DNA from 4 places in the Nocardia sp. CDC519 genome. Region 2 is predicted to be linked to each of the others. Evidence: riboswitches for the same ligand, from Rfam matches in the RefSeq annotation. Region 2 holds a riboswitch; each other region holds the start of a gene.
What was found. A riboswitch is a leader RNA that binds a small molecule or an ion and turns the genes downstream of it on or off. The one in region 2 is predicted to bind S-adenosylmethionine.
Positions count from the first base shown of each region.

Region 1: linked by a shared signal. The riboswitch ahead of AC5W7N_RS23240 (ABC transporter substrate-binding protein) and the one ahead of AC5W7N_RS29625 (PLP-dependent transferase) in region 2 are both predicted to bind S-adenosylmethionine.
Region 3: linked by a shared signal. The riboswitch ahead of AC5W7N_RS02905 (aminotransferase class V-fold PLP-dependent enzyme) and the one ahead of AC5W7N_RS29625 (PLP-dependent transferase) in region 2 are both predicted to bind S-adenosylmethionine.
Region 4: linked by a shared signal. The riboswitch ahead of AC5W7N_RS06640 (rhodanese-like domain-containing protein) and the one ahead of AC5W7N_RS29625 (PLP-dependent transferase) in region 2 are both predicted to bind S-adenosylmethionine.

Region 1 is NZ_CM183377.1:5,153,039-5,156,847, forward strand. Features, by position in the region: gene AC5W7N_RS23230 (LppM family (lipo)protein) at 1-80, shown strand, start outside; gene AC5W7N_RS23235 (glycosyltransferase family 2 protein) at 116-1,333, shown strand; SAM riboswitch class I at 1,522-1,615, shown strand; gene AC5W7N_RS23240 (ABC transporter substrate-binding protein) at 1,693-3,321, shown strand; gene AC5W7N_RS23245 (ABC transporter permease) at 3,318-3,809, shown strand, end outside.
Region 2 is NZ_CM183377.1:6,437,283-6,441,091, reverse strand. Features, by position in the region: gene AC5W7N_RS29635 (M20/M25/M40 family metallo-hydrolase) at 1-150, shown strand, start outside; gene AC5W7N_RS29630 (YbhB/YbcL family Raf kinase inhibitor-like protein) at 173-700, shown strand; gene AC5W7N_RS29625 (PLP-dependent transferase) at 685-1,296, opposite strand; SAM riboswitch class IV at 1,384-1,494, opposite strand; gene AC5W7N_RS29620 (NADP-dependent isocitrate dehydrogenase) at 1,786-3,003, shown strand; gene AC5W7N_RS29615 (NAD(P)-dependent oxidoreductase) at 3,147-3,809, opposite strand, start outside.
Region 3 is NZ_CM183377.1:666,340-670,148, reverse strand. Features, by position in the region: gene AC5W7N_RS02910 (Pls/PosA family non-ribosomal peptide synthetase) at 1-1,001, opposite strand, end outside; SAM riboswitch class IV at 1,205-1,318, shown strand; gene AC5W7N_RS02905 (aminotransferase class V-fold PLP-dependent enzyme) at 1,364-2,683, shown strand; gene AC5W7N_RS02900 (flavin reductase family protein) at 2,872-3,342, opposite strand; gene AC5W7N_RS02895 (YbaK/EbsC family protein) at 3,469-3,809, opposite strand, start outside.
Region 4 is NZ_CM183377.1:1,481,172-1,484,980, reverse strand. Features, by position in the region: gene AC5W7N_RS06650 (DJ-1/PfpI family protein) at 1-96, opposite strand, end outside; gene AC5W7N_RS06645 (O-succinylhomoserine sulfhydrylase) at 211-1,425, opposite strand; gene AC5W7N_RS06640 (rhodanese-like domain-containing protein) at 1,422-1,838, opposite strand; SAM riboswitch class IV at 1,858-1,972, opposite strand; gene AC5W7N_RS06635 (Rv0361 family membrane protein) at 2,038-2,508, opposite strand; gene AC5W7N_RS06630 (FAD-dependent oxidoreductase) at 2,674-3,809, shown strand, end outside.

The DNA.
Region 1 (3,809 bases), 1.3 Mb from region 2:
ACCGCAATCCGGCGCCGCCGAACGCCCCGGAACCGAGCTTCGACCTCGGCCGTTGGTGGCGCGAAGTGCGCAGTAAGTAGGTAAGGGTGTGCCGGCCCGGCGTGGTCGAGCGACGATGACCGGCGGGGCTGGTGGGTTGCGGCGTCGGCGCGCCGCTTCCGATGCGCGAGCGCGGCGCGAACCGCATCCGCTGGTCGCGCGGGCGGTGCGGGTGGGCGCCGGGATCGCGGTGGCGGGATGCGCTGTCGCGGTGGGGAATCTGCTGACGATGCGCCGGTTGCGCCCGGGCCCGCCGGTGCCCGAGCCCGTGGCCGTCTGTGTCCCCGCGCGCGACGAGGCCGAGCGGCTGCCGCGGCTGGTCGCGGATCTGCGCGCGCAGACGGGTGTGCCCGGGTTGCGGGTGCTGATCCTCGATGACGGCTCGACCGATGGCACCGAGACGGCGGCGCGGCACGCGGCCGGCGACGACCCGCGCATCACCGTGCTGCGCTGCGACGACGAACCCGAGCCGGGGTGGACCGGTAAGGCCGCCGCGTGCGCCGGGCTGGCCGAGGCGGCCGCCGCGACCGGCGCCACCGCGTTGATCTTCGTCGATGCCGACGTGCGGCTGGCACCCGCGGCGATCGCCGCGGCGGTGACCGAATTGCGGGCGCGGCGTTGCGCACTGGTCTCGCCCTGGCCGCGGCAACTCGCGCACTCGGCCGCCGAACAACTGGTACAGCCGCTGCTGTGCTGGTCGTGGGCCACGACGCTGCCGATCGCGCTCGCGAACCGGGGTGCGCGCCCGTCGATGGCGGTGGCGTGCGGGCAGTTCCTGGCCTTCGACGCGGCGGCCTACCGAGCCATCGGCGGGCATGCTGCGGTGGCGGGCAGCGTCACCGAGGATCTCGATATCGCCAGGGTGATGCGGCGTCAGGGCCTGCGCACCGAAGTGGTGGCGGCCGGATCGATGGCATGCACTCGCATGTACCGTGATGCGGCCGAACTGGAGGCCGGGTATACGCGGTGGCTCTGGTCGGCCTACGGCGGTTCGGCGGCAGGTGGTTTCGCGGTGGGCGCCGTTGCCGCGCTCGCCTACTGGGTGCCGCCGCTGGCCCTGATCGCCGGGCACGGGCGGGTCCGGCGGATCGGCCTGATGGGCTATGTGGCCGCGGTCGCGGGACGACTCGTGACCTGCCTCCTGGACAGCGGTGCGGCACCCGGTCGCGACGACATCCTCGCCGCGTGCGCCCATCCGGTATCGGTCGCGGCCTACCTCTATCTCTGGGCACGTTCACGCCGCGCCCGGCGGCGCCGGACACTCGTGTGGAAGGGCCGCTCGCTCACGCAGTGAGGCCGAGACCCGTGATCTCACACTCTCCGAGCAGGCGCCCGCGGCACCGTTTCGCACCCCTACCCGACCGCGCACCGGCTCGCCGGACAAGGGCTCAACTCACCCTGATTACTACCATTGTGCTGCGGTTTCCCTGCGACGCATGATGATTCGGCCCGACCGGAGGCCCACCCGGTTCCGGTCCGGCGACACCATCCAGAGCGACCGAGAGACCTGGCTCGCCGACGTCGCAGCAACCCCCCGGTCAACGGGTGCGGGTGCTTCTGCCGGGACCGATGGAGGCACACATGGTCGAGTCCGCAGGCCGCACGTCGCGGCGCCGCGCCGGGCTCGTCGGTCGTGTCAGAAAGGACGACGACATGGCCGTACCCGTCAAGGCGGCTTTTGCCGGCGCGGTGCTCACCGCCGCCGCCACCCTGGCCGCCTGCGGCTCCGGGACCACGACGCCGGGGCCCGACGCGGGCCCTCCGCAGCCGGGCGGGGTGTTGCGCTATGGCCTGTCACAGGCACCGACCTGCGCCGATCCCGCGCAGGCCGGCACCAACCAGACGATCTATGTGACGCGGCAGGTGGTCGATTCGCTGACCGACCAAGATCCCGAGACCGGCGAGTTGCGGCCGTGGCTGGCCACCAGCTGGGAGATCGCCCCGGACGCGAAGACGTTCACCTTCCACCTCGCCGACGGGGTGAGTTTCAGCGACGGCTCACCGCTGACCGCCGACTCGGTGCGCAAGAGCTTCGATTCGATCGTGCGCACCCTCGGCGCCGTCAAGGCACCGCTGGGCAGCAGCTACCTCACCGGCTATGTCGGCACCACGGTGGTCGATCCGTTGACGGCGCGGGTGGAGTTCAGCGCGCCGAATACGCAATTCCTGCAAGCGTCCTCGACGCCGCAGCTCGGCATCCTCGCCGACGCCACCACCGCCTTGCCCGCCGAGGACCGCTGCGCGGGTACGGCGACGGTCGGCTCGGGTCCGTTCACCTACGCCGACTACCGCCAGGACGTCTCCGCCACGCTGGTGAAACGCCCCGGCTACCGCTGGGGCTCGGCGGTGTTCGGCCATCGGGGTGAGGCCTACCTCGACCGCATCGAGTTCACCGTGGTGCCCGAATCCGGGGTGCGGACCGGTTCGCTGTCCTCGGATCAGCTCGATGCGGCCAGCGACGCGCTCCCCCAGGACGCGCCGCAGATCGAGGCCGGCGGCGGCCGGGTGCTCAGCACCCCCAATCCGGGTATCCCGTTCGGATTCCAGCCGAATGTGACCCGTGGACCGTTGCGTGATCCCGACGTGCGCCGTGCGCTGCTCACCGCGATCGACCGGCGCGAGCTCGTCGACACCGTGCTCGGGCCGCAGTTCCGTCCGGCGACCAGTGTGCTCGCTTCCAGAACGCCTGGCTACCAGGATCTTTCCCGGACAGTGGGTTTCGATCCCGACGCCGCGCGGGCCACCCTCGATCGGGCGGGCTGGCTGCCCGGCGCGGACGGCATCCGGGCCAAGGATGGCCAGCGCCTGGGATTCGCGGTGACGTTCAGTCAGGTGTTCGCCGGTAATCAGGCGATCCTCGAACTGATCCAGCAGCAGCTGCGGTCGGTGGGCGTGGACCTCACGCTGGACCTGGTGTCCATTGCCGAGTACACCGCACGGCAGAACAGCAAGGATTTCGACGCGCTGTACTACAACAGCACCCGCGCCGACGGCGACATCCTGCGCACCGGATTCGGCCTGGACGGCCGCAATTTCAATGTCCGCCCGCCGATCCAGGCTCTCGACGACGTGCTCAGCGCACAACTCGGTGCGGTGGACCCACAGGCACGGGCGGCGCTGATCGGGCAGGCACAGCAGCAGATCCTCGATCAGGGACTGTGGATCCCGACCGTCGAGTTGTCGCAGGCCATCGGTGCGGGCCCGGCCGTGCAGGACCTGAAGTTCGACGCCTCGGCACGGTTGCAGTTCTTCGACACCTGGCTGAGCGGACGCCGGCCATGACCCGGTATGTGCTGCTGCGGTGCGTGGCCGCGGTCTGGGTGCTGTGGGCGGCGTTCACCATCTCCTTCGTCGTGCTGTACCTGCTGCCGTCGGATCCGGTGGCCATCGCGGCCGACGGTGGTGGCGGCGGCACCCCGGTGGACGCGGCCGCCCTCGCCGAGATGCGCGCCAGGTACGGCCTGGATCAACCGCTGTGGGAGCAGTACTTGAGTTCGCTGTCGCATGCGGTGCGCGGCGATCTGGGCCGCTCCATCGCCACCGGGCAGCCGGTCACCGAGGCGATCGTCGACGCTCTGCCCTCGACTCTCGCCCTCACCGGGCTTGCCCTGCTGTTCGCCGCGGCCGGCGGCACCGCGCTGGCCTTCGCCACCACCTACACCCGCACACCGTGGCTGCGTTCGGCCCTGGCCGCGCTGCCGCCGGTCGGGGTATCGATGCCGACGTTCTGGACCGCGCTGATCCTGTTGCAGCTGTTCTCCTTTCGCTGG
Region 2 (3,809 bases):
TTGGGGATCCGCTGCTTCGGCTTCGCGCCGCTGCGGCTGCCGCCGGAACTGGACTTCGCGGCCCTGTTCCACGGCGTCGACGAACGGGTCCCGGTCGACGCCCTCGAATTCGGCACCCAGGTGCTGGAACACTTCCTGTTGCACAGCTGAACCGATCCGAGATGAGGAGCCAATGAGCTACAACCCCTATGACGCTCTCCCGCAGGTCCCGTCCTTCACCGTGACCTCCGACGATGTGGCCGACGGCCAGAGGTTCGGCAACGACCAGGTCAGCGGCGTGTTCGGGGCCGGAGGCAAGGATGTGTCGCCGCAGCTGTCGTGGTCGGGTTTCCCCGACGGAACCAAGAGCTTCGGCGTCACCGTCTTCGACCCCGACGCACCGACGGCCTCCGGTTTCTGGCATTGGGCCGTGGCGAACATCCCCGCCACGGTGACGTCGCTGCCGGCCGGTGCGGGCAGCCAGGGCGGTGAACTGCCAACGGGTGCGGTGCAATTGCGCAACGACGGCGGCTTCGCCGGCTTCGTCGGCGCCGCCCCACCTTCCGGGCACGGACCGCACCGCTACTTCATCGTCGTGCACGCCGTCGACGTCGACTCCCTCGACATCCCCGCCGACGCCAGCCCGGCCTTCCTCGGTTTCAACCTGTTCTCCCATACCCTCGCCCGCGCCACCCTGGTCGCCACCTACGAGCAGAACTGAGCAGGACAGGCGACGGTGTTATCGACGATCAACGGCACCCCGGCCGCGTGCGCGACCTCGGCGATACCGGGAATGTCGAAGACCACGCTGCTGGGGTTGGCGATGGTCTCACCGAAGAACGCCTTGGTGTTCGGGCGCACCGCGGCCCGCCACTGCTCGAGATCGTCGGGATCGTCGACGAAGGAGACCTCGATCCCGAGCTTGGGCAGGCTGTAGCGGAACAGGTTGTAGGTGCCGCCGTACAGGTGCGGGCTGGACACGATGTGATCACCCGCGCCCGCGAGGTTCAAGATCGCATAGGTCTCCGCGGCCTGCCCCGACGCCACCAACAACGCCGCAACCCCACCCTCGAGCGCGGCGATCCGCTGCTCCACCACATCCTGGGTGGGATTCATGATCCGGGTATAGATATTGCCCGGCTCGGCCAACCCGAACAACGCCGCCGCATGATCGGTATCACGAAAGGCATACGACGTCGTCTGATAAATCGGCAACGCGCGGGCGCCGGTGCTGTCGTCGGGCGCTTGTCCGGCGTGGATCTGCTTGGTCTCGAAAGACCAGGTCGCGGTCGGATCGGGCGCTGTGGCGTCGGTCAAGGAAGGCTCCAAAGGTTGTTCGCCGGGATTACGGGGTTATCTGTGCGCGAGCGACAAACAACAACAACACATCTCGGTGACCTCCTACGCGCGCGCTTGCTTCCGACTCTCGGAAGCCCGGTCCTCACCCGGAGCACCCCACCGCTGCAGGAGGGTTGCCGTCCAGCTAGCCGGGGCTTTGCACTGGCTCTCATGACCTGACCGACATCGTAACCGGCGCCATGTCGCGGACCGAACCCCGGCTTCCCATGTCCGGGATCGGAGGCGAGTGACCTGCGGCGGAATCGACGGCGGAGCGTAATCCGCCTCACACCCTGCCCTACCCGCGCGGTGAGATAGCCACCAGCAGTACGCTTGTCTTGTTTGCACCAGACGTCTCGCGGACAACACGAGGCGTATACGTTGTCTGTTGAACAGCTGGGGTCCGCTCACAAGCGTGTTCGCCTGGCCGTGCAATGAGGGCACCATCCTAGGAGGACACGAAGATCCATGTCCAAGATCAAGGTTGAAGGCACCGTCGTAGAACTCGACGGCGACGAGATGACCCGGATCATCTGGCAGTTCATCAAGGACAAGCTGATCCACCCCTATCTCGATGTGAACCTCGAGTACTACGACCTCGGCATCGAGTACCGCGACAAGACCGACGACCAGGTCACGGTCGACGCGGCGAACGCCATCAAGAAGCACGGCGTCGGCGTGAAGTGTGCCACCATCACCCCCGACGAGGCCCGGGTCGAAGAGTTCGGTCTCAAGAAGATGTGGCGCTCGCCCAACGGCACCATCCGCAACATTCTCGGCGGCACGATCTTCCGCGCGCCGATCATCATCTCCAACGTTCCGCGCCTGGTGCCCGGTTGGACCAAGCCGATCATCATCGGCCGTCACGCCTTCGGCGACCAGTACCGCGCCACCGACTTCAAGGTCTTCCAGGGCGGCACCGTCACCCTGACCTTCACCCCCGACGACGGCAGTGAGCCGATCGTGCACGAGGTCGTGAAGATGCCCGAGGACGGCGGCGTCGTCATGGGTATGTACAACTTCAAGAAGTCGATCGAGGACTTCGCGCGGGCGTCGTTCAACTACGGCCTGCAGCAGAACTACCCGGTCTACATGTCGACGAAGAACACCATCCTGAAGGCCTACGACGGCATGTTCAAGGACACCTTCCAGGAGATCTTCGACGCCGAGTTCAAGAGCCAGTTCGACGCCGCGGGCCTGACCTACGAGCACCGCCTGATCGACGACATGGTCGCCTCCTCCATGAAGTGGGAGGGCGGCTACGTCTGGGCCTGCAAGAACTACGACGGCGACGTGCAGTCCGACACGGTGGCGCAGGGCTTCGGCTCACTGGGCCTGATGACCTCGGTGCTGCTGACCCCGGACGGCCAGACCTGCGAGGCCGAGGCCGCGCACGGCACCGTCACCCGGCACTACCGCCAGCACCAGCAGGGCAAGCCGACCTCGACCAACCCGATCGCGTCGATCTTCGCCTGGACTCGTGGTCTCGAGCACCGCGGCAAGCTGGACAATACCCCCGAGGTGATCGGCTTCGCGCAGACCCTCGAGGACGTCGTCATCAAGACCGTCGAGGGTGGTCAGATGACCAAGGACCTCGCGCTGCTCGTCGGCGGTGACCAGGGCTACCTGACCACCGAGGAGTTCTTGGCCGCGCTGGACGCCAACCTGGCGCGCGCCCTCCGCTGAGCCGGTTTCGGCAGACCGAACCGCTCGACAGGACCGCTGCCGGCCGTGCGGCGCCCCTACCGAGGCGCTGCGGCCGGCGACATGGTCCGGCTGAAAACGGGCACCCCGCACATCATGCGGGGTGCCCGAAGTGTTTTCCGGGGTCAGTGCACGGCGGCCGGACGCCCGGCGAGCAACCCGGTGACGGCGGCGGTGAAGCTGTCCGCGCCGCGACCCGCCTCGGTCTGGGTGTCGAACAGCCGTTGCAGCGGGTCGAGCAGTTCGGTCGACACACCCTGGTTGCGCGCGGCCGCCCGAATGTTGTCCAGCCCGATCCGATTGGCGGTGAGGTCGGAGAAGTTCACCGGGAACTCCCGCGAATCGATCTCGGCGGCCAGCGTCGGCAGCAGCTCGAGCAGTGACCGCAGCCACGGGATGAGGTAGCCGTCGGTGAATGCCGTCGCGCCGACGCCCTCGCTGCCCACCATGGCCACCGCTTGGAAGAAACCGCCGAAGAGGCCGTACATGCCGGCCAGCACCGCCATATCGTGCAGTCCGGCCAGTCCGGCGTCGGCGCCCAGGTAGTTCACCGTGCCGAGTTCGCCGAGGGTGCCCGCGTGCCGCCGCTGTGCCTCGGGCGAGCCGCTGTAGAGGAACAGCGTGTCCGGCGTGCCGAGGGTTTGCGGGACGCCGAGGATCGCGCCGTCCAAGAACCGTCCACCGAGCTCGCCGACCCGGACGCCCAGTTCGCGGGCCTGGTCGGGACGGCCGGTGGCGACGTTGAGGATGTCGCGGCCGGCCACCAGGTCGCGCCCCTGCTCGACCAG
Region 3 (3,809 bases), 830 kb from region 2:
AGCGGCAAACCGATGCGCACCGGCCAGTTCCCGTCCAGCAGCGCCGCGCACGCGACGACGGTGGTTTCGGTGGGGCCGTAGGTGTTCCACACCTCGCGTTCGGATTCCGGGTCGCCCGCCAGACGTTCGGCCAGCTCCGGCGGCACGGCCTCGCCGCCGAAGATGAGCAGCCGCACCGGTTCCAGCGCTTCGGCGGGCCAGGTCGCCGCCAGCGTCGGCACGGTGGAGACGACGCTGATCTCGTGCCGCACCAGCCACGGACCGAGATCGGCGCCGGTGCGCACCAGCGCGCGAGGTGCGGGGACCAGACAGCCGCCGTGCCGCCAGGCCAGCCACATCTCCTCACAGGAGGCGTCGAAGGCCACCGACAGTCCGGCCAGCACCCGGTCGCCGGGGCCGATCGGGGCATCGCGGAGGAACAACCGGGCCTCGGCGTCGACCAGGGCGGCAGCGTTGCGATGGGTTACCGCAACACCTTTCGGCGTGCCGGTGGAGCCGGAGGTGAAGATGATCCAGGCGTCGTCGGCGGGGGAGGGCTGCTGCGGCCCGTCGGGTTGCCCATCGTTTGCCGTGCTGGCGTGCTCGGTCGCTTCGATCCCGGCGGCGGTGACGATCGCGGTGACCCGCGCCTCGCCGAAGACCAGGCGGGCGCGTTCGTCGGGATCGTCGGCGTCCACGGGTACGTAGGCCGCGCCCGCGTGCAGTACCGCGAGAATCGTGACGTAGAGCTCACGGGTACCGGACGGCATCCGCACCCCGACGCGGTCGCCGCGCCGCACCCCCGCCGCGCCGAGGCGCTCGACCGTCGCGGCGATCTCGGCGAGGAGCTCGGTGTAGGTGAGGGCGGTATCGCCGTCGTCGATGGCGGGGGCGTCCGGATGGGCACGTGCCGTCTCGGCGAGGATGTCGACCAGCGTTCGCGCAGGTGGGGCGAGGGTCGAACGTAGCAGCGGATCGAGCTCCTGGACCGAACCATCGGTGTCGATCTGCGGCTGGAGCATCACGTCCGGCCCACCTTCCTCAGCACTGTCCGGCAGTAACCATGTTCGGCGGTACGGCCTCACCAACTAATTCTCGAAGACGGTTGTTTCATACGAGGGTTACCAATGGGCAAACGGAAAACACCCCGGTGACCAGTAGTCAACGGTACCCGCAGCGCGGGACGGGTTGACAGCGGCGCGGCCGGTCTGCCAATCTCGCCACAGGTCATGAGTGCCAGCGTCAAGCCCCGGCTTGCTGGCCGGCAACCCTCCTCCGCGGTGGGGTGCTCCGGGTGACGACCGGGCCGACGCCCGACCGGGCGCGGCAAGCGCGGACTCGACGAATCCTCTTTCGCGGGTCCCTAAGCCGATGGGATGACGTGATGACCGCTGTGTTCGATCAGACCTGTGCCGCCCTCGCCAGGGTCTCCGGAGACGACCTCCAGGTACCCCTCGTACAGGGCGGGACCTGCACTTACGCCAATTTCGACTATGCCGCGAGCGCGCCCGCGCTGGCTCAGGTCGCCGACCGGGTGCAGCGGCTGCTGCCGCTCTACGCCAGCGTGCACCGCGGCGCCGGCTACGCCTCGCGGATCTCCACCGAATGCTATGAGGCCGCCCGCGGTTCGGTGGCCCGGTTCCTGGATGCGGCAGACGACCAGGTGGTGGTCTTCACCCGCAACACCACCGACTCGCTGAACCTGCTCGCCGCCTGCGTGCCCGGCGACACGGTGGTGCTCGATGTCGAACACCACGCCAATTTCCTGCCCTGGCAACGGCGTGGGCGGCGCGTGGTGGCCGCGGCCGATACCGTCGAGGAGACGATTCGCCGGCTCGTCGCCGAGTTGTGCGCGAAACCGGCTGCGCTGCTGGCGGTTACCGGTGCCTCCAATGTGACCGGGGAAGTGCTGCCGCTGGCCCGGCTGGCCGAGATCGCCCACCAGTGCGGCGCCCGCATCCTGGTCGACGCCGCGCAGCTGGCACCGCATCGGCGAATCAGCCTGCGCGAGTGCGGCATCGATTATCTCGCTTTCTCCGGTCACAAGCTGTACGCGCCGTTCGGCGCGGGGGTGCTGGTGGGTAAGCGGGATTGGCTCGATGCGGCGCCGCCGTACCTGGCCGGCGGTGGTGCGGTGCGTGAGGTGCGCGTCGACGGCACCGAGTGGGCACCCGCGCCGCAACGGCACGAGGCCGGTTCGCCGAATGTGCTCGGTGTCGCGGCCCTGGCCGCTGCCTGCGACGCACTGTCCGAGATCGACGCCGAGCGGGTGATCGCGCACGAACGGCGGCTCGCCGAGCGGCTGCGCGCGGGCTTGTGCGCGATCCCGGGTGTGCGGCTGCTGCGCCTGTGGTCCGACAGCCCCGACACCGTCGGCATCGTCGCCTTCACACTCGACGGTTTCGCACCCGGCCAGGTGGCTGCGTATCTGTCGGCCGAACACGGCATCGGTGTGCGCGACGGCCGGTTCTGCGCGCATCCGCTGCTGGCCAGGCTGGGGCTCGATGGCGCGCTGCGCGCGAGCATCGGCCTCGGCACCGATTCCGCCGACGTGGACCGGCTGGTCTCGGCGGTCGCCGCGCTCGTGCAGGACGGCCCCGCATGGGATTACACCTGCACCAGCGGGCTGTGGAATCCGAGCCCGGAAACCAGGTCGTTCACCGGCGCCGAGGATGCGGGTGCGGCGCCCTGCCTCATCGGCTGACCGCCGGCACCGGCCACCGAGGTGTTGCGGGATTCTGGACGACCCGGTGCGAGCACTGCCGCCATCGCATCGGCCCCGGGGCGCAGCCGCTTGCCGTCACTCCGTGGCACCCTCTGCGCGGAGCGGCTGGGTGCCGGTGCGTGGTCCAGCAGCCGGTCAGAGCAGGCCGGGCAGGTGACCGCGCCGAATCAGTCCTCGTCCAGCGGGGTGGGGCGGTGGTAGCGCCCGTTGTGATACAGCAGCGGCGCGGCCGCCGGCTTCTCCTCGGTGGCGTCGTGCACGCGGGTCACCCGGCCGACGATGAAGGTGTGATCGCCGATGGGAATGCGCTGCTCGACGGTTGTGCGCAGCCAGATCGGCGTACCGTGCAGGACCGGTTCGCCGGTGTCCAGCGTGGTCCACAGCGACCGGTCGGTGAAGCGTTCCTCGGCGCTGCGCGCGAACCGCTGCGCGATATGGCGCTGATGTTCGCCGAGGAAATGGATCACCACCGAATCCGCCTCGCTCATCGCCGCCAGGCTCGACGAGGTGTGCGCGATATTGAACGACACCAGCGGCGGTTCCAGCGACAGCGACGCGAACGAGGTCGCCGTGAACCCGACCGGGCCGTTCGGCGACGACAATGTCACCACCGTCACCCCGGACGGATAGTGCCGCATCGAGGCGCGGTACTGCTCGGCGGTGATGCCGCTCAGGTCGTCGGGCACCCGCAGCCGGGCTTCCGCGGCGGTCGGTTCATGCGCGTCGGTCACATGACGAAACTACTGCCTGCCGCTACACGGGTTTCAGTCCACGTCGATCGGCAGGCCCGCGGTGATGCGTACCAGTTCCCGAAAGGTCGTGCGGAACACCGCATCCGGATGACCGCCGGCCGCCCACAGTTCGCGGTGGTGGGACAGGGCGGTGTCGACCCAGGTGGGAATGTTGGTCGGATGGCCGACGGGGGCGACGGCATCCACGGGATGGCCGGTCACTTCGAGGACGAGCTCGTCGGGGGCGGGCGTGAGGGTGCCTTCCAGCCGTTCGCCGGTGTGGGCGAGATCCACGTCGTGGCCGCCGGAGACCAGCAGCAGCACCGGATCATCGTCGAGCAGGTACAGCCGGGCCAGGGTGATGGCGCCGATGT
Region 4 (3,809 bases), 1.6 Mb from region 2:
CAAACCCACGTTGTGGTTGATCTGCGCGATCGCCGCACCCACTTCCCAGTCGGCGAGCAGATCGTAAACGGCTACGTGCACTGTCTTCGTGGTCATGACAGTATGCTGTCATGTTTGACAGGATGCTGTCAATACCTCGGATGTGAAAAAGGGCCGGCACCACCGGGCACCGGCCCTTTCCGCAGCGTACGGACGCCGCGGCGAGCGAACTCAGCTCAGCGCGTGCTCCAGATCGCCGAGCAGATCCTCCACATCCTCTAGCCCCACCGAGATGCGCACGACACCGTCGCTGAGCCCGATGGTGGCGCGTCCCTCCGGCCCCATCGCGCGATGGGTTGTGGTGGCCGGATGGGTGATCAGGGTCTTCGCATCACCCAGGTTGTTGGACAGGTCGACGATGCGCAGCCGGTTCAGCACCTCGAAGGCGCGCTTCTTCGCCTCGTGCTCGGGCGCCTTCAACTCGAAGGTGACAACGGTGCCGCCGCCGCTCATCTGACTCGCGGCCAGGTCGTATTGCGGATGCGATTCCAGGAACGGGTATTTCACCCAGCTGACAGCGTCGTTGCCCTCCAGGAACCGCGCGATCCGCAGGGCGGATTCGGTCGAATGCTTCACCCGCAGCGGCATCGTCTCCAGGCCCTTGAGCAGCGTCCAGGCGTTGAACGGGCTGAGCGCGGGGCCGGTGTGGCGCATCAGATTCTTGACCGGCCCGCCGATGTAATCCGCGGAACCGAGGATCGCACCGCCGAGCACCCGGCCCTGCCCGTCGATGTGCTTGGTGCCCGAATACACCACCACATCGGCACCGAGCTCGAAGCCGCGTTGCAGCAGGGGCGTAGCGAAGACGTTGTCCAGCACCACTTTCGCGCCCGCCGCATGGGCCAGCTCGCTCACCCGGCGCACGTCGACCAGGGTCTGCATCGGGTTGGCAGGGGTCTCGAAGAACACCGCGGTGGTCGGCACCGACAGCGCCTGCTCCCACTGGTCGAGATCCTCGCCGTCGACGAACACCGTCTCCACGCCCCAGCGCGGCAGAATCTCGTTGCACACCACGAAACACGAACCGAACAGACTGCGCGCGGCCACCAGCCGGTCACCCGCACCGAGCAGCGCGCCCAGCGCGGTGAAGACCGCTGCCATGCCGCTGGCGGTGGCGAAGCACGCTTCGGCGCCGTCGATCAGCCGCATCCGCTCCTCGAAGGTGGCGACCGTCGGATTGCCGTAGCGGGAGTAGACGAAATGCTCGACGTCACCGGTGAACGCCGCCTCGGCCGCCTCCGCACTCTCGTAGACGAAGCCCGAGGTCAGGTAGAGCGCTTCGGAGGTCTCCTCGAACCCAGAGCGCCGCAGGCCGCCGCGCACGCCGAGGGTGGCCGGACCGACGCCCTCCGGCAGCGGCCGGTCGAACGCACCGCCGGTGATCACGACTGCCGCCAGGGCAGGCCGTCGGCACGCCAGCCGGCGCTACCGCGGTGACCGAACTCGTCGAGCGGGCCCTCGAACCCCTCGCTGACGTTGTACGACGGCTCGATGCCCGCGCTGGTCGCCAGGCTGGCGGCATGCGCCGAACGCTGGCCGGAGCGACACAGGAACACCACCGGGGCATCCGGGTCACGCCCGTCGAGGATGGTGCGCAGCTGCTGGGCGAACTCGGGATTACGCGCGCCGGTGCCGTCGACCCATTCGATCAGCACGGTCTGCCGGTCGATGGCGCTGGTGTCGGGGATGCCGACGAATTTCCATTCGGCCTCGGTCCGCACGTCCACCAGAACCGCCCGGGGATCGTCGCGCAATATCTCCCACGCCTGTTTCGGAGTGATGTCGCCGGCATAAGTCATGTGTGGCACCTTCCTCGAGAATCCGCACTTGCCGCATCTGGCTTCGATGCGCGCCAGGTCGTCACCCGGAGCACCCCACCGCGGAGGAGGGTTGCCGGCCAGCAAGCCGGGGCTTGACGCTGGCACTCATGACCTGAAATGAGATTGCCTGGCCGGGGGTTGCCCTGTCAAACCCCCGATCAGGGCCTTGCGCTGGGGTTCAGTGGCAGACCAGCCAGGTGTTGTCGACCCGTTTCAGGGTCCAGTTCCCGGCTGCCTCGGCGCCATCGACCTTGCTGGTGACGGTGGCGGTCGCGCGGTCGCCCTCGACCTTCAGATCCTCGAGTTTCGTGATTTCTACGGCTTTTCCGGTCTCGCCTTCGTCCAGCCTGCCCGCCATCGGCGAGCGCTTCGGATCGAAGTCCGGGCACACCGCCTCCTCCGGCGGAAGCAGGCCGTAGCGCGAACTCACCTCACCGAAGTCACGCACCGCGGCGGCTACCCGGTCGGCCTCTGTGACATTTTTCTCAACCGGCGAGACCAGCTCGGCGATGACGATGACGGCGAGCACGAGCGCCGCGATCACCGCGGCGATGATGAACGGCGCCATCGACCGGGTCGAATCGCCGGATTCGGGCTCGTCGCCCGGTTCGCGCCGGGCCGCGCCCGGATCTGGCTGCTGATCGCTCATGAGCTGATGATCCCTTGGTCCCCCGAGGCCACTCGCGAGGCCCCCGATAGAATCGGCGGGATCGCGGCCGGTGCCGTGCAGGTGAAATCCAGCCGTGCGTCAAGTTAGCCTAAGCTAAACACCGACGCCCATTAACTGTCTCGACCAATAAGGTGCGCGTAAACGATGACCGAACAGACCGCAGCTGCACGCCCGCTCCGCATCGCGATCGTGGGTGCCGGACCGGCCGGTATCTACGCCGCCGACGCGTTGATGAAGTCGGATGCGGATGTGTCCATCGACCTCTATGAGCGCATGCCGGCGCCGTTCGGCCTGATCCGCTACGGCGTCGCCCCCGACCACCCGCGCATCAAGGGCATCATCACCGCCCTGCACAAGGTGCTCGACAAGCCGCAGGTTCGCCTGCTCGGCAATATCGATTACGGCTCCGACATCACCCTCGACGACCTGCGGGTCTACTACGACGCGGTGATCTTCTCCACCGGCGCCAACGCCGACCGCGCCCTGCCGATCCCCGGTATCGACCTGGACGGCTCCTACGGCGCCGCCGACTTCGTCTCCTGGTACGACGGCCACCCGGATGTGCCGCGCACCTGGCCGCTGGATGCGGAGAAGGTCGCCGTCCTCGGTGTCGGCAACGTCGCGCTGGACATCGCGCGCGTGCTGGCCAAGACCGGCGACGAACTGCTGCCCACGGAGATCCCGCCGAACGTCTACAAGGGCCTCAAGGAGAACAAGGCCGTCGAGGTGCACGTCTTCGGGCGTCGCGGCCCGGCGCAGGCCAAGTTCACCCCGCTGGAGCTGCGCGAACTGGATCATTCGCCGACCATCGAGGTCATCGTCGATCCCGAGGACATCGACTACGACGAGGGCTCCGAGGCCGCGCGCCGCCACTCCAAGCAGGTCGACATGGTCGCCAACACCCTCGAGCAGTGGGCCATCCGCGATCAGGGCAACCGCCCGCACCGGCTCTACCTGCACTTCTTCGAGTCGCCCGCCGAGGTGCTCGGCGACGAGAACGGCAAGGTCGTCGGCCTCAAGACCGAGCGCACCCAGCTCGACGGCACCGGCAACGTCAAGGGCACCGGCGAGTACAAGACCTGGGATGTGCAGGCGGTCTACCGCGCCGTCGGCTACCTGTCGCAGAACATCACCAACCTGCCCTTCGACGATCAGGCCGGCGTGGTGCCCAACGAGGCCGGCCGCGTGCTGGCCGACGAAGACGCCGACGGCAAGGCGCGCTACATGCCCGCCACCTACGTCACCGGCTGGATCAAGCGCGGCCCGGTCGGCCTCATCGG